Regions from separate parts of the Cytobacillus sp. Bac17 genome, predicted to be linked through region 1. Evidence: riboswitches for the same ligand, from Rfam matches in the RefSeq annotation. Region 1 holds a riboswitch; each other region holds the start of a gene.
What was found. A riboswitch is a leader RNA that binds a small molecule or an ion and turns the genes downstream of it on or off. The one in region 1 is predicted to bind S-adenosylmethionine.
Positions count from the first base shown of each region.

Region 2: linked by a shared signal. The riboswitch ahead of metK (methionine adenosyltransferase) and the one ahead of NR125_RS18295 (methionine biosynthesis PLP-dependent protein) in region 1 are both predicted to bind S-adenosylmethionine.
Region 3: linked by a shared signal. The riboswitch ahead of NR125_RS21970 (homoserine dehydrogenase) and the one ahead of NR125_RS18295 (methionine biosynthesis PLP-dependent protein) in region 1 are both predicted to bind S-adenosylmethionine.
Region 4: linked by a shared signal. The riboswitch ahead of NR125_RS08955 (methionine ABC transporter ATP-binding protein) and the one ahead of NR125_RS18295 (methionine biosynthesis PLP-dependent protein) in region 1 are both predicted to bind S-adenosylmethionine.

Region 1 covers NZ_JALJRC010000017.1:18,346-24,149, reverse strand. The annotation lists gene NR125_RS18305 (bifunctional homocysteine S-methyltransferase/methylenetetrahydrofolate reductase) at 1-74, opposite strand, end outside; gene metC (cystathionine beta-lyase) at 79-1,263, opposite strand; gene NR125_RS18295 (methionine biosynthesis PLP-dependent protein) at 1,260-2,372, opposite strand; SAM riboswitch class I at 2,449-2,563, opposite strand; gene NR125_RS18290 (H-type small acid-soluble spore protein) at 2,765-2,944, opposite strand; gene NR125_RS18285 (hypothetical protein) at 3,109-3,348, shown strand; gene sucA (2-oxoglutarate dehydrogenase E1 component) at 3,965-5,804, shown strand, end outside.
Region 2 covers NZ_JALJRC010000044.1:26,830-32,633, forward strand. The annotation lists gene pckA (phosphoenolpyruvate carboxykinase (ATP)) at 191-1,777, opposite strand; gene NR125_RS26855 (thiol-disulfide oxidoreductase DCC family protein) at 1,997-2,371, shown strand; SAM riboswitch class I at 2,477-2,593, shown strand; gene metK (methionine adenosyltransferase) at 2,919-4,112, shown strand; gene asnB (asparagine synthase (glutamine-hydrolyzing)) at 4,461-5,804, shown strand, end outside.
Region 3 covers NZ_JALJRC010000024.1:19,278-25,081, forward strand. The annotation lists gene yhbH (sporulation protein YhbH) at 1-1,015, shown strand, start outside; gene NR125_RS21960 (general stress protein) at 1,074-1,688, opposite strand; gene NR125_RS21965 (NUDIX hydrolase) at 1,891-2,529, shown strand; SAM riboswitch class I at 2,605-2,706, shown strand; gene NR125_RS21970 (homoserine dehydrogenase) at 2,819-4,033, shown strand; gene NR125_RS21975 (hypothetical protein) at 4,438-4,632, opposite strand; gene NR125_RS21980 (cation:proton antiporter) at 4,965-5,804, shown strand, end outside.
Region 4 covers NZ_JALJRC010000004.1:197,040-202,843, forward strand. The annotation lists gene NR125_RS08940 (M20 family metallopeptidase) at 1-1,103, opposite strand, end outside; gene NR125_RS08945 (MetQ/NlpA family ABC transporter substrate-binding protein) at 1,131-1,958, opposite strand; gene NR125_RS08950 (methionine ABC transporter permease) at 1,977-2,627, opposite strand; gene NR125_RS08955 (methionine ABC transporter ATP-binding protein) at 2,617-3,648, opposite strand; SAM riboswitch class I at 3,758-3,858, opposite strand; SAM riboswitch class I at 3,961-4,060, opposite strand; gene NR125_RS08960 (DMT family transporter) at 4,135-5,049, opposite strand; gene pdxR (MocR-like pyridoxine biosynthesis transcription factor PdxR) at 5,181-5,804, shown strand, end outside.

The sequences.
Region 1 (5,804 bases):
TAGGAGTACAGAAGAGTTCCCATCGCGCCATCTGCTATGATGATTTCATTCTTTAATTTATTTAGGAAACTCAAAATATCACCCCCGCTGTAAAATCGAATGTTTTGTTTTTCCGGCAGCAGATAAAGCTGCCTTGAAATCTTCTATAATATCATCTGCGCTCTCCAGGCCAACAGATAGACGAAGAAGACTGTCCGTTATTCCGCGCTGCTCCCGTTCGGATGCTGGCATGGCTGCATGTGACATTTTTGCAGGGTAGGAGAGGATGGATTCAACAGCTCCCAGACTTACTGCAAAAACAGGTATTTTCGCATTTTCAACAAATGTTCTCATCGATAGCTCATCTTCAAGCTCAAAAGATAGGACGGCACCTGCGTTCACAGCCTGCATTTTCTGGATTTTATATCCGGGATGATCTGCAAAACCTGGATAATGCACCTTCTTAACAGATGGGTGATCATTAAGGAAACCAGCAATTTTCTTAGCTGATTTCACAGACTGATCAAGCCTGACCTGCAGCGTTTTAATGCCTCTCAGCACAAGCCACGCATCCTGAACACCCAAAACGGCTCCAAAGGAGTTCTGGAGAAAAGCAAGTCTTGCACCTAAATCCGGATCTTTCACAACCGCTAGGCCAGCCACGACGTCGCTGTGTCCGGATAAAAATTTGGTTGCGCTGTGCAGCACTATATCTGCACCTAAAGAAAGCGGTTTTTGAAGGGCAGGGGTCAGGAAGGTATTATCCACAAATGTCAAGGCTCCATGCTGTCTTGCAAGTGAACTGATGGCCTGTATATCTGTCACTTTCAGCAGCGGGTTGGAAGGAGTCTCTACATAGAAAACTTTCGTGTTGGGACGGATTGCTTCTTTTACTTCCTCAAGATTTGTCATATCAACAAATGTGTGCTCAATGCCAAAGCGGGACAGGACTTCTGTTGTCATTCGATAGGTTCCGCCATATACATCTTCTGTAATGACAACATGATCTCCCTGAGATAAGAGGAGGAATGCTGTAGAAATGGCAGCCATTCCAGAAGAAAAGGCAAACCCTCTAATACCTTCTTCAAGCTCCGCGATGACTTCTTCAAGTGCTTCCCTTGTTGGATTCAGGCTGCGGCTGTAATCATATTTTCCGAACACATCAATATCTTTTTGATGAAAAGTGGAGGCATGCTGGATCGGTACACTGACAGCTCCTGTTTCCGGGTCGAATTTTTGATTATTGTGAAGTAATTTCGTTTGGAATGTGTAATTCGAACTCATCGTACTGCCTCCTTAACAACCTTAGCAAAAGCATGTTCAAGATCCGCCTTCAAATCTTCTGCATTTTCTATTCCAACCGAGAAACGCAGAAGCCTATTACAAACACCGGTTTCAATACGGATTTCTTCAGGAATGTCCGCATGTGTCTGAGTTGCTGGATAAGTTATGAAACTCTCGACTCCTCCAAGGCTTTCAGCAAAGGAGATAAGGGAGAGGCTCTGCAGAAATGGATTCACCCAGGATTCATCCTTGATTCGGAATGATATCATGCCGCCCTTGCCGGGATAAAGGACATCTGTTACTGCATCGTGGCCCGATAAAAATTCTGCTAATTCCTTTGCATTTTCTTCATGACGTTCCATGCGGAGAGAGAGTGTCTTCATCCCTCTGATCAACAGCCATGAATCAAAAGGGCTAAGGACAGCACCTGCGGCATTGTGGTTCATCGCCAGTGCCTCACATAACTCTTTGCCTTTTGCAACAATTAATCCGGCAAGGACATCATTATGCCCGCCAAGATACTTGGTTGCACTATGGATCACAATATCAGCTCCAAGCTTTAACGGCTGCTGAAGGAGAGGGGTATAAAACGTGTTATCAACTATAAGGAGGATATTATGCTTTTGGGCAATGTCTGCTATCAATTGAATGTCAGTCTGTTCCATAAGCGGATTAGTTGGAGTCTCCAGAAATATTGCCTTGGTCTTTTCCGTGATTAATAGTTCAACATCTTCGGAATTGCTGGTATTTACATATTTGCACTGAAGTCCCCACTTCTTGAAGCCCTGTTCAAGCAGACGATATGTACCGCCATATAAATCCTTTGATACAATCCATTCATCTCCGGATTTAAAAAGAGAAAGAATGGTAAGAATTGCGGCCATTCCAGAACTGCAGGCATAGCCTTGGTCGCCTTCTTCCAGATCGGCGATTGCCTCCTCAAGCAGCTGGCGGGTAGGGTTGCCTGTTCTGCTATAGTCAAAGCCAGTTGACTGGCCAATGCCTTCATGGCGATATGCCGTGGAAAAATATACGGGCGGGTTGACAGCACCTGTTGCTGACTCGCTCCTGTTTCCGATTTGCGCTAATCTGGTGTCAATATTATACATGCTTGTAACCACTCCTTATAAAAAATAAAAAAAAGCCTTCTATAAGAAGAAGACTTTTTAATGTGATCAGCCATTCTTCTTATCTTTCAAGTTTTAGAAACTTGCAGGAATTAGCACCTTTTCAATCAAAAAAATGATTGCTGGTTGCTGAGGCGTCGTCGGGCCTTACCCTCGACCTCTCTGGATAAGAAATCAAATATTAAATTTTCTCTAAACTTTACTACAGTAAACCGCTAATCGTCAACACTTTTTTGAATATTTTATGTTATAAAAAATATCCGACCAGGTATCTTACGTCCTTTTGCCCTCAGTCTCCATTATTTAAGGGGGAATGAGGAAAATTTTGAACAAAAAAACTTCCCATCAGATTCTGGAAAGTTTTTTTGGGGTATTCATTCTTCAATCAAATCGTTAACCGGCACATCCATTTCTTTTTCAGAATCTGCTTTTGTGTAAACACGTGCTGTTTTAGTCTGCTCATCTACATGCTGAATGATGATCGGGATGCCATTCAAAGTAACACTGTGCATTTCAGCAGACTCAGCAATCTCTTTTGCTCTGCCAATATTCATGGAAAAACCTCCTGAATTTGAATAATTTTAATGTGTCTTAAAAATACACAAATTATTCTTTTGAAAAAAACCTGGCATAAAATGTTAGAAGGGGATCACTTTAAAGTTCAGAATATTTGTTTTATAATGAACGTAAATGAAATTTTTCTTGGAGGGGAGCTAATATGCGTGAACATAGCCACTGCCGCCACCGGTTTGCGGAATCCGAGGGTCCAGCAGTATTCCAGACCATGGATGGCATTGAAGTAAATGTTTCTGGTTCCATGTTCGAAAAATGTACAACTTGCGGCCATTTTGATTTTCCTGTGGAAACGAGAGAAGCAATTGAATCTTCCCTAAAAGAAAACAGAAAAAATGCGAATGCAGTGAAACAAATCTATATTAACTTAGTTGAGACTTTTTAAAGCCGGACGACTGCCGGCTTTTTTATTTTGTCTTCTATATAAGAAAGTGCTTTTACAAAATGTTTTTGAATTTTTGCTTGAACTTAGTTATTAACCTGAACTGATCATCGCTATGGGCACATGATTCTCGAAAATTCATCCGCATTTTCGTCGTGCGGTATTAGTCAAGGAAGCCTTTTTAAATGTCCTGCGGCAGGAGAGGGAGCGGGAGACCGCGCAGGCGGAGCTGAAGACCTCTGTTCCTCCCGGCGGAAAGAAGGTCCCGTGCTGAAATCAGCGGGCAACATTTTAAGTATAATAACAATCTAAAATGAACCCCTAAAAACCACCCAGTTATTTCTTATTTATAATTGTTTAACATTTAACAAAACATTTTATTAGAATAAGTAATTACTAAAAAAAATTTTTTAATAGTTTTCCACTATATTCATGTTTTTATCTTTGTACAACTAGATTTTCCGTGTTAGAATAACTGTGGAAACGTTTTATCCTCTGAAAAATATTATTATTCGTAAAAATAAAACGTTAATGCATCATATAGACGGGTATTGTATTTTCAGGGGAGAAAAATGTATTTGAATTATTTACTTAAAAACAGTTATGGAGGTAATTTTCCATGAAAAAGCCATCGAATGGTGAGGGACCTTTTGAACAAGGATTTCATGGCCCCAACCTTGGCTACGTTATTGAACTATATGAAAGATACTTAGAGGATCCATCTTCTATCGATCCTGAAATGAAAGACTACTTTGAAAGAAATGGTTCCCCTCTAGCGAGTGAAGGAACTCCGCAAATGGCTTCATCAGCAAATCAGCCAATGAATGCCGGACAGCTTGAAAAAACACTTGCTGCGATTCGCCTTGCTGATAATATCCGCACATATGGCCACTTGGCTGCAGATATTTATCCGCTGGGTAACAATAAATCTGAAAGTGCATTATTCGAACTGAGCAAATATGGCTTAACTGAAAATGATTTAAAAGAGATTCCTGCCGGTGTCATTACTAAAGACGCCACCTATCCATTACGCAACGGACTTGAAGCAATTGAATTCCTGAAAAGCGCTTATATGGGACCAATTGCGTTTGAATTCCAGCATATATTTGATGAAAACGAAAAAGACTGGCTTCGCCGTAAAATAGGGGCCAACAGCCATAAACTGTCAATGCAGAAGGCAGAAAAACTGAAAGTTTTAAGAAGACTGACTGAAGTTGAGGAATTTGAAAAATTCCTTCATAAAACATTCGTTGGCCAGAAAAGATTCTCAATTGAGGGTCTTGATACAATGGTTCCATTACTGGATGAAATTGTTTCTGAATCCGTTTCTGATGGAGCCAAAACAATTAACATCGGCATGGCCCACCGCGGAAGATTAAATGTTCTTGCCCATGTGCTTGGAAAGCCGTATGAAATGATCTTCGCGGAATTCCAGCATGCGCCAAATAAAGAACTGGTTCCTTCCGAAGGATCTATCGGAATCAATTACGGCTGGACAGGCGACGTTAAATATCACCTTGGTCTTGATAAACAGATCAAAGATGAGAATACGACCATAGCCAGACTGACATTAGCTAACAATCCGAGCCATCTTGAATTTGTAGGTTCACTGGTTGAGGGCTATACCAGAGCTTCACAGGATAATAGAACAAAGGCCGGTTATCCTGAAGTAGATCCAAAAGCTGCTTTAGCCATTATCATTCATGGAGACGCAGCATTCCCAGGACAGGGAATTGTAGCAGAAACACTGAACCTTGGACAGCTGACTGGCTACAATACGGGCGGTTCGATCCATATCATTGCCAATAATACAATTGGTTTCACAACAGAATCACATGATTCACGTTCTACCAGATATGCAAGTGATCTTGCCAAAGGTTATGAAATGCCAATTCTGCATGTGAATGCAGATGAACCTGAAGCAGTAGTTGCAGCGGCAAGAATTGCTTGTGAATATCGTGCGAAATTCCAAAAGGATATCCTTATCGACTTAATCGGATACCGAAGATTTGGGCACAACGAGATGGACGAGCCTATGACGACTAATCCTCTTATGTATAACATTATTCGCAAGCGTCCAACCGTGAAAGCGCTGTATGCTGATAAGCTTCTAAATGAAAAGATCATTTCCAAAGAGGAAGCAGAGGGCATTCATCATGAAGTACTGGAAAAAATGAAGGCTGCCTATGAAAAGGTTCCAAAAGAAAAGAAAGAGGCGGAGTTAACCAATCCACCTGAAACAGTCGAAAAGGGTCTGCCAAAAATTAAAACAGCTGTGTCTGTCGATAAATTAAAGCAAATTAACGAAGAATTATTAAAATGGCCAGAGAATTTCAAAGTGTTTGATAAACTCGGCAAAATCCTGCAGCGCAGATTGGAAGCGCTTGAAGGAGACGGCAAGATTGATTGGGGACTTGCTGAAACACTGGCTTTTGCAACCATTTTATCTGATGGTACCC
Region 2 (5,804 bases), on a different contig from region 1:
AAGGACTTAAACAGAAGGAATAGTGCTACTGAGAAATAGAAAAAGAGTGCGAACTGGAACTAATCGAAGCGCACTGTGCCGATCAACGACTATAAGTCTGCATGCAAGAAACTTATTCGTTCGAGCTTGAAGACTTATAAAATGAAATATAAAAAAGGAATTGCTGCTAAGCTGCAATTCCTTTTCTATATTATGCGATTGGTCCGCCTTTTTCTTCGATTTCAGAAGAAACGCTTGTGAACTTCTTGAAGTTCTCACGGAATTTTGCAGCGAGTTCTTTTGCCTTTGCTTCATAAGCAGCCTGATCTGCCCATGTTTTGTTTGGCTGAAGAACTTCGTCAGGCACACCCGTAACGTGCTGCGGAATTTCCAATCCGAAAATTTCGTCTTTGACTGTTTCTACGTTGTTTAGTTCGCCTTCAAGTGCAGCTTCCACCATAGCACGAGTGTAAGCAAGTTTCATGCGTTCACCGACTCCGTACTCTCCGCCAGTCCATCCTGTGTTTACCAGGAAGACTTTTGCATTATGCTCATCGATCTTCTCGCCAAGCATTTCAGCATAACGGTTTGCAGGAAGCGGAAGGAAAGGTGATCCAAAGCAAGTTGAGAACGTTGCCTGCGGTGAAGTGATGCCGCGCTCAGTTCCTGCCAGCTTGGAAGTATATCCGCTTAAGAAATGGTACATTGCCTGCTCTTTTGACAGTTTAGAGATTGGAGGCAATACGCCAAATGCGTCAGCTGTTAAAAATACGATTGTATTAGGATGTCCGGCAATGCTTGGGTCAACAATATTATCGATGGCCTGAAGCTGGTAAGCCGCACGTGTATTTTCAGTTAAAGTGCTGTCATCGTAATCAGCAACCCGAGTTTCGCTGTTTACTACCACATTTTCCAATACAGCCCCAAATCGGATAGCATCAAAAATTTGCGGTTCTTTCTCACGGGATAAGTTAATGCATTTCGCATAGCAGCCGCCTTCAATATTGAAGACGCCATTTGCTGACCAGCCATGCTCGTCATCCCCAATCAGCTTGCGGTTAGGGTCTGCAGATAAGGTTGTTTTCCCTGTTCCGGATAAGCCGAAGAATAAAGCAACATCTCCTTCACGACCAACGTTCGCGGAACAGTGCATAGGAAGGATCCCGTTTTCTGGAAGCATATAGTTCATAACAGAGAAAATGGACTTTTTCATTTCGCCTGCATATTCAGTACCACCGATTAAAACAGTACGGCGCTCGAATGAAATGATGATAAATGTTTCGGACTTTGTGCCGTCAACTGCAGGGTCTGCTTTGAAATTAGGAGCAGAAATGACTGTGAACTCTGCTTGATGATCCAATAGCTCGTCTTCTGCCGGACGAATGAATAACTGATGTGCGAAAAGATTGTGCCAGGCATATTCATTAATTACCTGGATTGGCATGCGGTGCTTTTTATCTGCGCCTGCGAAGCCTTTGAAAACAAATACTTCTTCTTTTTCTTTTAAGTAGTTGATTACTTTATTATAAAGATTAGAGAATGCTTCTTCAGAGATAGGCTGGTTTACGCTGCCCCAATCCATTTTATCTTTATTTGATGCTTCTTCAACAATGTATTTATCTTTAGGAGAACGTCCTGTATACTTTCCTGTAGTAGCGCGTACGGCGCCAGTAGAGGTAAGGGACCCTTCATTGCGGTTTAAAACTTTTTCCACAAGCTGAGGAACGGATAATTGCACTTGAATGTTGCTGCCATTTAATAATTCGCTCAATTCGTTTGATATGCTTACAGAGTTCATCTGATGAATACCTTCCTTTTTTCCGATTTTTTTATGAAAGTGATTACATCTCGAAATTAGTATAACACATTAAAACGATTAGTCTATACTATTACGAAACTTTTTTATTCATGTTATAAAAATGTCATAATTGGACATGCAATTCCACTTTAATCACCTTATAACTGATATATGTTAATATAGAAGAAAGTGTTAATTTTAACATGGGACTGATCTAAAATGAAGACAATTGCCCTCTATGATGAAACTTGTTCTTTATGCAAGGAAACAAAGAAGATATTTAAAAAACTTGATTGGCTGAATAAAGTGGTATGGATTTCTCTGCAGGAGTATGAAAAAATCCCGGATTCTCTCTCGTTTTCCAAGCATGACCTGCGCAGAGAGCTTCATATTATTACTCCATCGGGCGGTGTGAAAAAGGGTTATTCTGCAGTAAGGAGACTGCTGTTCCTCTTTCCTGCCTCCTTTTTAATCAGCCTCCTTTTATATCTCCCATTGACGCCAATACTGGGCGATCCGATCTACAAATGGATTGCTAAAAACAGGCATAAATTTCTAAAGAAAAAATGTGATGATGGAAGCTGTTCGCTGTAAGCATGGAGCATAATTTTCAATGCTGAAATTTTACTGTTAAAAATAATGAAAACTTGTTGACATGATTCGATAAAATACGGTATGATTCAACCTTGAACGGATACTCTCTTATCCCGAGCTGGTGGAGGGACAGGCCCTATGAAACCCAGCAACCTGCTAAAAGGCATTTATCAGCAAAGGTGCTAACCTGACGCAAGGACGTAATTCCTTGAACGATAAGAGTGAAAGGCGCGAATCGATTTGCTTTCAACCTTTTCACTATTGAGAAGGTTTTTTATTTTGCACAGGCAATGGGATGAACGGCTTTTGGAATGTACTATTTATGTGAGTTTTTAGCAGCTTGCAGAGAGGCATAAGAAAAGATGGATGCCTGGCTTTCTAGCCAGCGATGCCTATTTTTCTAATAAAAACTCCATGTTTATTTCATACTACTAAGGGAATGAGTTCCGTATCAAACAGAGATCCATGAAATGACAGGGAAAAGTTCTTTTCCGCTTCCCCATTTCTTAATTCTCGCTCAATTTTCTATTTATAAGGAGGAAGCCAGATGTCAACAAAGCGTCGTTTGTTTACTTCTGAATCAGTTACTGAAGGTCATCCGGATAAAATCTGTGACCAAATTTCTGATGCAATCTTAGATGCGATTTTAGCTAAAGATGCGAATGCCCGTGTTGCTGCAGAGACTTCTGTAACAACTGGACTTGTATTAGTTGCAGGTGAAATCACAACATCTACATACGTAGATATTCCAAAAATCGTTCGTGAAACGGTAAAAGAAATCGGTTATACCCGTGCTAAATATGGTTTCGATTCCGAAACATGTGCAGTTTTAACTTCCATTGATGAGCAGTCAGCAGATATTGCAATGGGTGTTGACCAGGCTCTTGAAGCAAGGGAAGGACAAATGAGTGATCAGGAAATCGAAGCAATCGGTGCAGGGGACCAGGGTTTAATGTTCGGTTTTGCATGCAACGAAACGAAAGAGCTAATGCCTCTTCCGATTTCTTTAGCACATAAACTTTCCCGCCGTCTGACTGAAGTTCGTAAAGAAGAAATTCTTCCTTACCTTCGTCCGGACGGAAAAACTCAGGTAACGGTTGAGTATGATGAAAATGACAAGCCAGTCCGCATTGACACAATCGTTATTTCTACCCAGCATCACCCTGAGATCAGCCTGGAGCAAATCCAGCGCAATCTTAAGGAGCATGTTATTAACCCGGTTGTTCCCAAAGAACTAATCGATGAGAATACAAAGTATTTCATCAACCCAACAGGACGTTTTGTAATCGGCGGACCTCAAGGGGATGCAGGCCTGACTGGACGCAAAATCATTGTTGATACTTACGGCGGATATGCCCGTCATGGCGGAGGCGCGTTCTCCGGTAAGGATCCTACAAAGGTTGACCGCTCTGCTGCTTATGCTGCTCGTTATGTAGCGAAGAACCTTGTGGCAGCAGGTTTAGCTGAGAAAGTGGAAGTTCAGCTTGCTTATGCGATTGGTGTAGCACAGCCAGTGTCGATTTCTGTTGATACATTCGGAACAGGCAAAGTCGATGAAGATGTACTAGTTGATCTAATTAGAAAGCACTTTGATCTTCGCCCTGCAGGAATTATTAACATGCTTGGCCTTCGCCGCCCAATTTACAAGCAGACAGCTGCTTACGGACACTTCGGACGTACAGATGTTGATCTTCCTTGGGAGCGTACGGACAAAGCTGAAATCCTTCGCTCTGAAGCTTAATAGAAAAGCGGAAGCTCTTTGGCCATCCCCGATACTTTAAGGGGGAGACAAAAATATAAAAAGCGGGAGTTGCATTAATCAATGTAACTCCCGCTTTCTTTTTTGCGTCATTATACATAAAGGGTGTTTATTCACTTTTCGGTCTTTATGCTCTTTAGTCGTTTATAATTATATGTTATCGTATAAACTTCGGATAATGGCTTAATTTTCCGTGCATATTTTTTTTATATTCCACGTGCTAATTATAAATGATTAGTGGTAGTATTATAGGGTATGTTTTCTAAGAAAAAGGAGCCGTTAAGGCTGTATCTAAATATTGAGAAAAGAATGGAGTAGGTGACGTACATAATGTGTGGTTTTATTGGTTGTGTACATGAAAAAGCACAAAATTACCGTGACGCAGATAAAGAACAGTTCCAAAATATGAATGATATCATTACCCATCGGGGTCCCGATGATTCAGGATACTATTTTGATGACCATATTCAATTCGGCTTCCGCCGGCTGAGCATTATCGATATCGAAAGCGGACACCAGCCGCTGACATACGAGAATGAGCGTTATTGGATTATCTTTAATGGTGAAATCTATAACTATGTGGAACTTCGTGAAGAACTTCTCAAAGCTGGATTAAGCTTTGAAACAAGCTCCGATACAGAAGTCATAATTGCCCTTTACAGCCATATGAAAGAAAAGGCTGTTGAAAAATTGCGCGGTATGTTTGCGTTTGTCATTTGGGATAAACAGGAACAGTCTCTATATGGAGCCAGAGATCCATTTGGGATTAAGCCTTTCTTTTATTACGATAAGGGAGACCGCACGTTCTTTGGATCAGAGAAGAAGAGCATTCTTTTGGCTCTTCAAAATGATGTATTAAACTATGACTCCCTCCAGCATTATCTGACCTATCAGTTTGTGCCTGAGCCAAACACGATGTCAGAGGGAATCCATAAGCTTGAGCCTGGCCATTATTTTACTAAAAAAATTGGTGCTCAAATGGATATTAAGCGATATTGGAAAGCTGCTTTCCTTCCAGTGCAGAAGTCAGAAGCTGATTTCACGAAAGAAATTAGAGATGTTTTGTTCGACTCAGTCAAAATGCATATGCGCGCCGATGTTCCGGTAGGTTCATTTCTTTCAGGCGGAATCGATTCTTCCATCATTGCTTCCATTGCGAAAGAATTCCATCCTGCTATTAAAACATTCTCCGTCGGGTTTGAACGCAATGGCTTCAGCGAGGTGGATGTAGCGAAAGAAACAGCGGAAAAGCTGGGTGTCGAAAACATCAGCTACATCATAACTCCTGAGGAATACATGAATGAGATTCCGAGAATCATGTGGCATATGGACGATCCGCTTGCTGACCCGGCTTGTGTGCCCCTTTATTTTGTAGCAAGAGAAGCACGCAAGCATGTAACGGTTGTACTTTCAGGTGAGGGCGCTGATGAGCTATTTGGCGGCTATAATATTTACCGTGAACCACAATCCCTGGAAGTCTTCAATAAAATTCCTGCCATCGGCAAAAAGCTTCTACGCATGATTGCAAACATGATGCCAGAGGGAATGAAGGGGAAAAGCTTTATCGAACGCGGTGTAACACCAATGGAAGAGCGCTACATTGGAAATGCAAAAATGTTTACAGAGCAAGAGAAGCGCAGCCTGCTTCATGTATATAAAGACAGCTTAAATTAT
Region 3 (5,804 bases), on a different contig from region 1:
GAATGGGCGGGAAGTAGTGAAGATTCCAATTCGCTCTTTGGATGAATACAAAATCCGTTATAACTATGATAAAAACAAACATGTCGGCCAAGGCGATGGAGATAGCCAGATTGGAGATGTAGTGGCACGTGACGGATCCGGCAGCCAGAAAGGACCCGGAAAAGGGCAAGGGGCAGGCGACCAGGCAGGCGAGGATTATTTTGAAGCAGAAGTATCATTGATGGAAATTGAAGAAGCTTTATTTAAACAATTGGAATTGCCTAATTTAAAAAGAAAAGAGCAGGATGAAAATCTGGTAGAGGACATTGAATTTAATGATATCAGAAAGACTGGATTAATGGGCAATATTGATAAGAAACGGACCATGATGTCGGCATTCAAGCGGAATGCAATGAATGGAAAGGCAGCTTTCCACCCAATTTATAAGGAAGATTTGAAGTTCAAGACCTGGAATGAAATTGTAAAGCCTGATTCAAAGGCTGTCGTGCTTGCAATGATGGATACGAGCGGATCGATGGGGATTTGGGAAAAGTATATGGCCAGAAGCTTTTTCTTCTGGATGACCCGGTTCCTGAGGACCAAATATGAGACAGTCGAGATAGAATTTATTGCCCATCATACTGAAGCAAAGGTGGTCTCAGAAGAGGACTTCTTCTCAAAAGGAGAAAGCGGGGGAACCATTTGTTCATCTGCCTACCGTAAAGCGCTTGAACTGATTGATGTCAAATACGACCCGCGCAAATATAACATTTACCCTTTCCACTTCTCAGACGGTGATAACCTGACCTCTGACAATGCCCGCTGTGTTAAGCTGGTGGAAGATCTTATGAAGGTGTCCAATATGTTCGGGTACGGTGAGGTCAACCAGTATAACCGCCACTCGACCTTGATGTCAGCCTATAAAAATATTAAAAATGAGGATTTCCGCTATTATATCCTTAAGCAAAAAGCAGATGTATTCCATGCGATGAAGAGTTTCTTCAAACAGGAGGAAGATAAGAAGAAGTATGCTTAAGAGAGGGGAACCTCTCTTTTTTATTCGGGAAAAAAGACCCCACACGGGGGGCCCTTTGCTATTTGTCCCTTTCCTTTGTAAGCCGATTATCCCAGTTTAATTCAGCACTGGTTTTCACAACTTCAGACTTTGGTGAAACATGAACACGAGTGAATTCCTGATTATCGGCAGCACATGAGCTACCGGATTTATCTGCCAGTGTTTTGATATCTGTTTCATGGTCAACTTCCCGTGCTGAAGCGCTTTCGAGGTACCCTTCTGAGTTTTCAGCACTGACCCTCTGATTGCCTTTCTGGGTAGTGGGATAGTTTCCGTAGTAATCCGCGATTAAGACATATTTTCCATCAAACACCATGCTTGCGTATTTATCCAAGTCATGTTCATCAAACCGTATACCATCTTTTTTATCAGGATCCATTCCTGAACTTGTGGCTGGATCTTCTCCCATAAAAAGGGCTTTCACTGAATCAAGAAAGCGCTGATTGCCGAGCTCCTGGGATCCGACTATTCGCAAGTTCACTCCATGATTGTCTGCAAAGCTTTCAAGATTCGCTCCATCTTTTGAAACAATCACCAGGTTGTCTTTCTGATACCCGTTTGACTCTGCCCCTTCAATAGCTTCTCGTAGCTCTTCCTGTGTAGCATACCCGCCTATTAATATATTTTTCTTCATATTTTCACTCCTCATGTCATATTATATTTTCTATTTCCCCTGATTTGCAGGAGGAGAAACTTTCTTTTTCTTTTGAAGGGCGGACAGTTAGACTGTCCTGTATCATTACATGGTACAAGCCGTATGAATTAATAAAACACAGTAAATACAGTATGATAAAGATGTAGCCAATAAATTGGAATTGCTGCTGGAGGTGGGGTATATGGAGATTGAAAAACTGGCTAAAAGGTTAAGTAACAGGACCCCAGTCATTTTAGGGAGTGAGCGATTTTCGAAATTCGCTATTTTGCTTCCGCTTGTAGAGATAAATAAGGAAACACATGTCCTTTTTGAGGTGCGTTCACTTACAATGAGAAGGCAGCCTGGGGAGGTCTGTTTCCCCGGCGGAAGAATAGATCCGGAAGACAGGGATGAGGAGCATACGGCCATCCGTGAGACCTCAGAGGAACTCGGCGTAAGCGAAGACAGCATCACAGATGTGTCCCCGCTGGATTACATGATTTCCTTCGGACAAATTATTTACCCTTATGCAGGCATTATCCATAATCCTGACCAGATCGTGCCAAACCCTGACGAAGTAGAAGAAGTTTTTACCGTGCCTCTTTCCTTTCTAAAAAGAGTAAAGCCGGAAACGTATCACGTGAATTTTAAAGTAGAGCCCGAAGAAAATTTTCCTTTTGACTTGATTGCCGGAGGTGAAAATTACAATTGGCAGACAAGGAAAGTAGAAGAAGTATTTTACTTTTTTGAGGATAAGGTTATTTGGGGGCTCACTGCCAGAATTCTTAAGCATTTTCTTGAAATCATTATTGAAGATTTCGAGGAAAATGAAAGCGGTTGAAGAAAAAAATTTCAAAAAAGGTTGACGAAGTCCTTATAAATGTTTATGATTCATATAAATTGAATACTTAGAAACTTCTTATCAAGAGAGGCGGAGGGACTGACCCTATGAAGCCTCGGCAACCAGCATTTATGCACGGTGCCAAATTCAGAGGAATACATTTTCCGAAGATAAGAAGGCGGAATGAACGGAATGTAAATTCAAACCCCTTCTTGTCTGTAATAGACGGAAGGGGTTTTTTGTTTTTATAGGTATCTGCTCTTTAAATATTAACCAGGGGGAATGAGAAATGTCAGCGTTAACGATTGGGCTATTGGGGTTTGGAACAGTTGGAAAAGGAGTGTATGAAACGATCAGCAAACATCAGGGAAGGCTTCAGGCGATATTCGGGAAAGAAGTGAAGGTCTCCGCCATCCTTGTCAAAAATGTGAGTAAGCATTCTGTGCCTGATGATGACGTGCTTTTAACTGATGATTTTCAAGAAATTATTGAGCTTCCCAAGCTTGATGTCGTAATTGATGCCATTGTTGGCAGGGAGCCAGGCTATACGTATTTGCGCCAGGCAATATTGAGAGGATGCCATGTCATTACTGCAAATAAGGAGATGTTTGCATTCCATGGAAGTGAGCTTGCGAGGCTCGCAAAAGAACATAATGTATCATTAGGATTTGAAGCAACAGTCGGAGGCGGAATCCCAATAATTCAGACTATCAAGCAGCTGCTGAATGCGAACAAGATTGAACGGATCGAAGGTATATTAAATGGCACGTCCAATTTCATTTTGACAAGTATGCGCGAAGAGAACTTATCATTTGAAGAAGCACTGAAAATAGCTCAGGAAAAAGGATATGCAGAAGCCGATCCCAAAAACGATATCGAGGGATATGACGCTTTTTTCAAAGCGGTTGTTCTGAGTGAGCTGGTGTTCGGGAAAGCACCGGCGCAGGAAACATCTGTTAGAGAAGGCATTACTGACATTACAATTGAACAAATCCGTATGGCTGACTCCCTGGGACTGAAATTTAAACATGTAGCATCGATTGAGAGGGAAAAAGATGCTATCCGCTGTACTGTAAAACCGGTCCTGACAGCGGAGGCACATCCCTTGTACAGAGTAGAAGGAGTGCAAAATGCAGTTTCAATTGATGCGGATATAGTCGGGAATATCAGCCTGCAGGGTCCTGGAGCCGGCATGTTTCCGACAGCCAGCGCAATTATTGAAGATTTGATTCATGTAGGCAGAACAGATATTCCTTCAGTCTTTGAGGAAGGCAAGTCGGAATGGACTGTTCTTGACGAGCCAGTTTGGATTATTTGGGGTGATGCTAATGCAGGATTGCCTGAGGGATGTGAAATAATCAGTAAAGTGTCAAAAGATGTCTTCATCTTTAAGGCATCATTGGAAGCTGTGTCATTATTAGATACATCAGATTTGAAGGCTTATCAGGTGCTTGGAGACTATGCTCCGGCTGTAAAGGAAAATAAACAGGTACAGACGGTATAACCTGAAAACATAATGAAAAAACAGGAGGGGCAAGCTTATGAGCTGCCCCTCCTGAAGTATGTTTAGAGATGGTGGATGTTATCGCAGTCTAACGGGCAGTAAGCCTCCTTCTTCAAGACTCAGAGGAATCGAAAGAGGATAAGTGGGAGTCCACTGCCCATAAAGGCCCGACCGCAGAACAAAGACTAAAAACGCCACGTCCTCCCAAAAGCTGCGCTTTCGGTCGTGCGATGTATCGCTGCCGTAGCTTTCCTTGTCCTATGGCAATGTCTTTGTAACATACTTCCGCCCAAAAGCTGTCGCATTTGGTCGTACGATGCTCATGCAGACGAAGCCTTCCTTGTCCTGTGGGCCTCAACTTATAATCAGTGGGGTATAAAGCCCCCGCTGATTGAAGTTTCACTTTATGCCTGCTGGTTTTTTAACAAAGGATTATTTAATCCAGAATAAAGGTCTTTTACATGGACCGTTACAATCTTAGCGCCAATCTGGACATGGACCATATTATCAAAAACAGCTGTTACCAGGCCGTTTAATGAAACATTAGCACCAATATTTAGATCTTTGTTGGGAGTTTTAACATTTTTTTTGTCTGCCATCGTAACACCATCCCATTCGGTTTTATTGAACTTATACATAGAATATTGCCTTTTTATAGTAAAATAAACGCTTTAATAAAAAAAGTCCAGTAATATAGCTCGTTTTTTTATCGACAAATTTTATTGGTGCCAGGTACCTGTCGAATTTTCTTTATATAAATAATTAAGTATTCATTTCCGAAATTAAATACAGCCGAAAAAACAATCCTTGGAGGGAATGACACAATTTGTGCTATCCGATTTTGGATCTAATTGACAGGAGTGAAATTTAGACAAAGAGGGTATTAATAGTCCGTAAAAATACGGTTTCAGAAAAGGATGAATAACGGAATATGAATATGCCTCTTGCAATTGGGCTCATTTTTATTGCCCTTTATATAACTGCAATAATTGGGATTAAAATCTTAAGAATTCCCGATATCGTTATTTATATTATTTTAGGAGCAGGCATCGGTATTTTTGGATTTTACAAAGAGGCGAAAGTAATTGAAGCTGCAGGTGAAATTGGCTTAATTCTGCTATTCTTTCTGCTTGGCACAAAATTCTCTGTGCGAGAATTAAGGAATAACGGAAGGAAGGTCTGGAAATCCGGGCTATTGGATGTTTTTTTGGGAGTGGGAGTGACTGCGGGAATTGCCTATGCAGCAGGTCAAAATATGTTTGTCTCTTTATTGATAGGCGGAATCGTATATGCAACCAGTTCTTCAATTACTGTTAAGCTGCTGGAATCAAAGAATCGCCTTGAAGATAAAGACTCTGAATATATTCTATCTCTTCTGATTTTTGAAGACCTCGCTGCCCCGATTCTTGTGACCGTTCTGATTGGGCTGAGCGGTGGAAATAGTTTCTCCGCTGCAGACTTTCTGTTTATTTTTCTGAAGGTATCTCTCCTTGCTGGCGCTGCGGTTTGGATGAGCAGAATAGTTCTTCATAAAGCCCAGCATTGGATGAAGAAAGTTGCTCATGAAGATTCCTTTTTGATTCTTGTTCTTGGAGTTGCGATTACTTATGGAGGATTTGCAGTATTTCTAGGGCTATCAGAGGTTATTGGCGCATTTCTTGCCGGCATCATACTTGCCGGAACGGAGGTGAAAGAAAAAACAGAGGAAGTTGTACTTCCCGTCAGGAATCTGTTTCTCCCATTTTTCTTCTTGAATTTCGGGCTTTCGCTT
Region 4 (5,804 bases), on a different contig from region 1:
ATCAGTGCTTCGTCTCCTTTTACAGATGCTGCAGCCTCACGAAACGGAACTGTATGGGCAACAAGATCATCTGCACCAATTTTAATATAAGGATGAATGGTTGGCACCACTTGGCTGATGTTGCCTGCATCCGTCGAGCCGATTCCATCTCTGTCCCCTTCAACGACCGTTTCTCCCAAGTCTTCAATCACTTCTTTAAACACTTGGTCATATGTCTTGTTTAACAGCAGGTTATCAACTTCATTTTGAAAAGCAATAACATTGAGCTTTGCTCCGGTTGCCAATGCGGCGCCTTCAGCGACAGCTTTAACCTTCCGTGTTACCTCATTAAGACTGGTTCTGGTTGTAGCACGGATGAAGAATCTGGCTTTTGCATACTCAGGGATAATATTTGGAGCATACCCGCCATGAGTAATAATGCCATGGATTCGTACATCATCCTTTAATTGCTGACGAAGGGCATTAATTCCGTTAAATAGCTGAATAACTGCATCAAGGGCATTGATTCCTTCCTCCGGTGAAGCTGCCGCATGGGCAGGCTTACCGATAAACTCGAAGTCAAGCGGATCAACTGCCAGTGATGAACTGGTCAGGCGGCTATGGTTTGATGGATGAACCATTAGGGCAGCGTCAATGCCTTCAAGTAAGCCATGCTTCACAAAGCTGCCTTTTGCACTTCCATTTGGCCCGCCTTCTTCTGCCGGGGTTCCAAATACTACTGCCTCTCCTCCGGTCTCATCAATAACCTTGCTCAATGCAATGGCTGCTGCCACACTTGTTGTGCCAATGATATTGTGGCCGCATCCATGACCCAGCCCGGGAAGGGCATCATATTCTGCAAGGAATGCAATAGACGGCCCTGGTTTATCGGATTTTTTCCGGGCAAGGAAAGCTGTTTCATGCCCGGCCACTGCCCGCTCAACTTCAAAACCTTCCTTCTCAAGGATGCCTGAAAGCAAGCCAGAGGCAAAAAACTCCTCATTTCCTATTTCCGGGGTCGCATGGATCTGGTGGCTTGCGGAAAGATAAAGTTCTTTATTTCCCTCAACATTTTTCTTGATTGCTTCTTTCAGTTCAGATAGTGCTTTTACAGGTGCCGCCATCATTGTTCCTCCTTTATAAATAATTTTTTACCAGCCAATATCACTTAAAGGAATAAAAGTCGGGATCATGCTTCCGTCATATTCCTTCGTAATGAAATCAGCTACATCATCTTCCTGGTAAAGTTCAGCAATTCTCTTAAGCGTTTTGTTATCCTTGTCTTCTGTTCGGACAGCAATGATATTTACGTATGGAGTAGCAGTTTCACTTTCAATAAAAATTGAATCCTTAGTTGGGTTAAAGCCTGCATCTACGGCAATTCCGTTATTGATTACAGAAGCAGAGACATCCGGAAGTGCACGCGGTGTCTGCGCTGATACCATTTCTACAAATTCAAGGTTCTTCGGATTTTCAACGATTTTATTCAAGTCCAGGTTTCCGTCATAGTCCTCGGATAATTTAATCAGGCCGGCTTCCTCCAGTAAAAGAAGGGCTCTTCCGCCATTTGAAGCATCATTTGGAATGGCAATTTTGCCGCCTTCCGGAATGTCTTCTGCCGATTTTACTTTTTCAGAATAAAGCCCCATTGGTGCTAAAACAGTTGTCGCTATTGGGGTAAGATCCATATTATGCTCTTTAATAAAAGTGTCAAAATAAGCGACTGTTTGGAATGCATTCACATCAAGATCGCCTTCTGCAAGGGCAACATTGGGCTGCACATAGTCAGAGAATGTCACAACTTCAATTTCAATGCCTTCCTTTTCAGCCTTTTCTGCAATAAAGTCCCAGATGCGTGTATCAGAACCGCTTACACCTAATTTAATCTTCTTTGTTTCTTCTCCTCCAGTTGTGCTTGAGCATGCTGCAGTGAACACACCCAATGCTAAAATAATGAATGTTAAGAATAGTTTTTTCATGATGTATTTCCTCCTTATTTATCTTCTTCTGATTTTTTTGGATAAGATATTTCCGAATGACTGCAGGCCCTGAACCATGACAACTAAGATCGCAACGGTAATCAGCATGACTGTTGTATCGAATCGCTGGTAGCCGTAGGTAATGGCGAGGTCACCAAGCCCGCCGCCTCCGACTGCCCCAGCCATGGCTGATGCTCCGACCAATCCGATTGTTGCAATTGTAAAGCCTAATACCAGCGAACTAAGTGCTTCCGGAATCAGGAATTTTAATATTATCTGGCCTGGTGTTGCTCCCATTGCTTCTGCAGCTTCTATGACTCCCGGATCTACCTCAAGCAATGAGTTTTCTATTAATCTTGCAATATATGGCCCGGCATAAAAGACTAGCGGCACTACGGCTGCAGCCGTACCTATTGATGTTCCGACAATCAGCCTGGTAATGGGGATAATGGCCACCATTAAAATGATGAAGGGAACTGATCTGAAAATATTAATAATGCTGTTTATGATATTAAAAACAACGAGGTTTTCCAGCAGATGCCCTTTCCTTGTTACGACAAGCAATATACCAAGCGGCAGTCCGATAACAGCTGAAAACAGCAATGAGAATGCCACCATTTGAATCGTTTCGATTAAGGCTTCGATGATTTTTTCCTGATTAACTAGCACGTGTTGTCACTTCCTTTATTGAAACTTTTTCCTGGCTGATGTACTGAATAGCACGTCTGATTTCACTGTCCGGACCCTGGAATTCGACAATCAGGTTGCCAAACGGTGTTCCCTGAAGTTCAGTAATATTTCCAAACAGGACGTTGAAGTCGATATTAAACTTTTTGGCAACCTGCGAGAGGAGCGGCTGCCCGGCAGAATTTCCAACAAAGTTGATTCTAAATACCTTTTGAAGCCCTTGCTGTTTTTCAATCACTTCTTTAATGGAGTCAGGTATTTGATCATTCATGACAGTGCTGACAAAGTTTTTCGCTGTTTGCGTCTTTGGTGATGAAAAGACATTGAAGACGGTTCCTTCTTCGATAATTTTTCCTGCCTCTATTACAGCGACACGATCACAGATCTCTCTGATTACAGACATTTCATGGGTAATGATCAGTATAGTAATGTTGTATTCTTTATTTATTTTTTTCAGCAGCTGCAGGATAGAGCTGGTTGTCTGCGGATCCAGCGCTGAAGTTGCTTCATCACATAATAGAATGGAAGGCTGGGTCGCCAGCGCCCTGGCAATTCCGATCCGCTGCTTTTGCCCGCCTGACAGCTGATCGGGATAGCTGTTTGCCTTGTCTGCAAGCCCCACGAATTCTAATAGTTCATGGACACGCTTTTTGATGTCATCTTTAGGGATCTTACCCAGTGTGAGCGGCATCGCCACATTGGCAAACACTGTTTTCGAATTTAAAAGGTTAAAATGCTGAAAGACCATCCCGATGTTTCTTTTCACTTCGCGAATTTCTCTTACAGATAAAGCCGTCAGATCATGTCCACTGACAATGACCTTTCCTGAAGTCGGCTTCTCCAGCCAATTGACACAGCGGATCAAAGAGCTCTTTCCCGCACCGCTGAAGCCGATCACACCGAAAATCTCACCTTTGTTAATCTTTAAGTCTATTCCATTTAAAGCAGCTACCTGCTGTCCTCCGCTTTCATAGATTTTCTTTAAATTCTGAAACTCTATCATTCAGCATCTCTCCTTTTCTAAATGTTATATATAATTAATCCTATGGGAAAACTAAGAATTATATCCTGAAATTTACCCCTTCTAACAGAAGAGGTTTTTTGAAGTCCCCTCCTTATCTTTCAGGCTATCGCCTGCTGGATTTGGCACAGTGCAGTCTGCCTGCTGCCGAAGCTTCATTGGGCCAGGTCCCTCTGCTTCTCTCGATAAGAATTATTCATATGTTTATGAATAGAATCTTGATGCATTTTTTTCGGATAAAAACAAAAACCCTCTTCTAAAGAAAGAAGAGGGCGGCATTTATCAATGGTCCTCTTCTTATCTTTCAAGCTACGCTTGCTGGATTTGGCACGGTACACTTTTGTCCGCTGCCGAGGTGTCATAGGGCCAGTCCCTCAACCTCTCTGGATAAGAAGATTTTTATTATTCGGTTGTTTAATATGCTTATTACTTTACCACCATAAAGAAAAGGATGTCAATCATTATTTTTCAAATATTTTCACTTGGGCCATTTTTAAAAATTTCCGTTACTTTAACAGAGCTGTCTTTACGGTGAATAATCATCACACCTGCCAGAGCGATTATACCACCCGCAACGGATAACATAGTCGGCACCTCTCCCAGCCAAACCCAAGCAATGACAAATGCTATTGCTGGTGTCAGATAAAGAGAGCTTGTCGCTTCAGAAGTCCCTCCTATGGACGCAAGAAAAGCTAGGGCAATATATGGAATTACCGTTGGAAAAATCCCCAAATAGATGACACTTAAAGTGGATTCGGCCGATGCATGAAAGATCTCATTACCAAGCCCAGGAAGATAAATCAGCATAAAACCAGTCCCTGCCCATACCGTATAGGATGTAAATGACAAAAATCCGTATTTATTAAAATATTTAGTCTGAAACACGAAATAGATGCTTTCTGAAATGGAAGCAAGCAGGACAAATAAAATACCGGTTTGGATTTCAAACCCTCCTCCTGCACCAAGCGAAATAAGTGCGGCACCAGCAAAACTGACTGCGGAACCAGTCCACCTGACCCTTCCAAACCTTTCCCTTAAAAATAAAGCAGCCAACGCAGCCGAAAAGATCGGAGTCATTGATACAATCAAGCTTGCCGGCCCTGCGCTTACTGTTTTTTCCCCAATGTTGAGAGCTGTATGATAAACCGTAAAACCAAGGAATCCAAGTATAAAAATAGCAGGAAGATCTTTTATATCCGGAAGACGCATCCTTGTCAGCAGTGCTAAGACACCAAGTGCAGCCGAACCAACTAAAAGTCTAAAAAGGGCAAGGTGCTCAGGGGAGTACGATTCAAGCCCAGCCCGAATTCCCGGGAATGCGGATGCCCAAAGAATGATGATAGAACTATGCGCCCCGATAATCATAAATTTCTTATTTGCCAACTTCATCCCCCTTATCAACATTTCCAGCCATTATCTGTGCTGCTTTTCAGGATAATCAATAACTGATACAATGTCCTCAACCAATTAGGAAAGAATTTTGCCAGCCAATTTTCATAAAGGCGGTTATATGGATGGATACAGCACAATTGCCAAAATATCAGCAAGTTATTGAGACTATTAAAGGAAAGATTTCCAAAGGGGAATGGCCAATCGGAAGTAGAATTCCAAGCCAGCGGAAACTGGCTGAGGAGTTTGGAGTAAACCGAAGCACAATTATCACTGCTCTGGAAGAACTTGCTGCAGATGGACTAATAGAAGGGAAAACGGGGGTTGGCACAAAGGTTATTAATAATACTTGGACCTTGCTCGCTTCAAGGCAGTCTGCCAACTGGAGTGAATATATCGATACAGGGATACACAGAGCCAGCGAAAAAATCGTTCAAGAAATTAATGATTTAGAAATGGATCCCGCTTTTATACAGCTCAGCAAAGGAGAGCTTTCCCCTGAGATTTCCCCTGTGCAAACGATGCAGAAAGTTCTAAAGGAAGCTGCTGATGAATTGAGTGAACTCGGTTATGAGGAACCAAAGGGGTATTTGCCATTAAGACAGGCAGTTAGTGAATATTTGGCAGCATCTGGAATAGACGCTTCTCCTTCCTCGATACTTATTGTTTCTGGAGGGCTGCAAGCCCTGCAGCTTGTTTCATTGGGCCTTGTGCAAAGAGGGGCACCCGTATTTCTGGAAAAGCCCTCT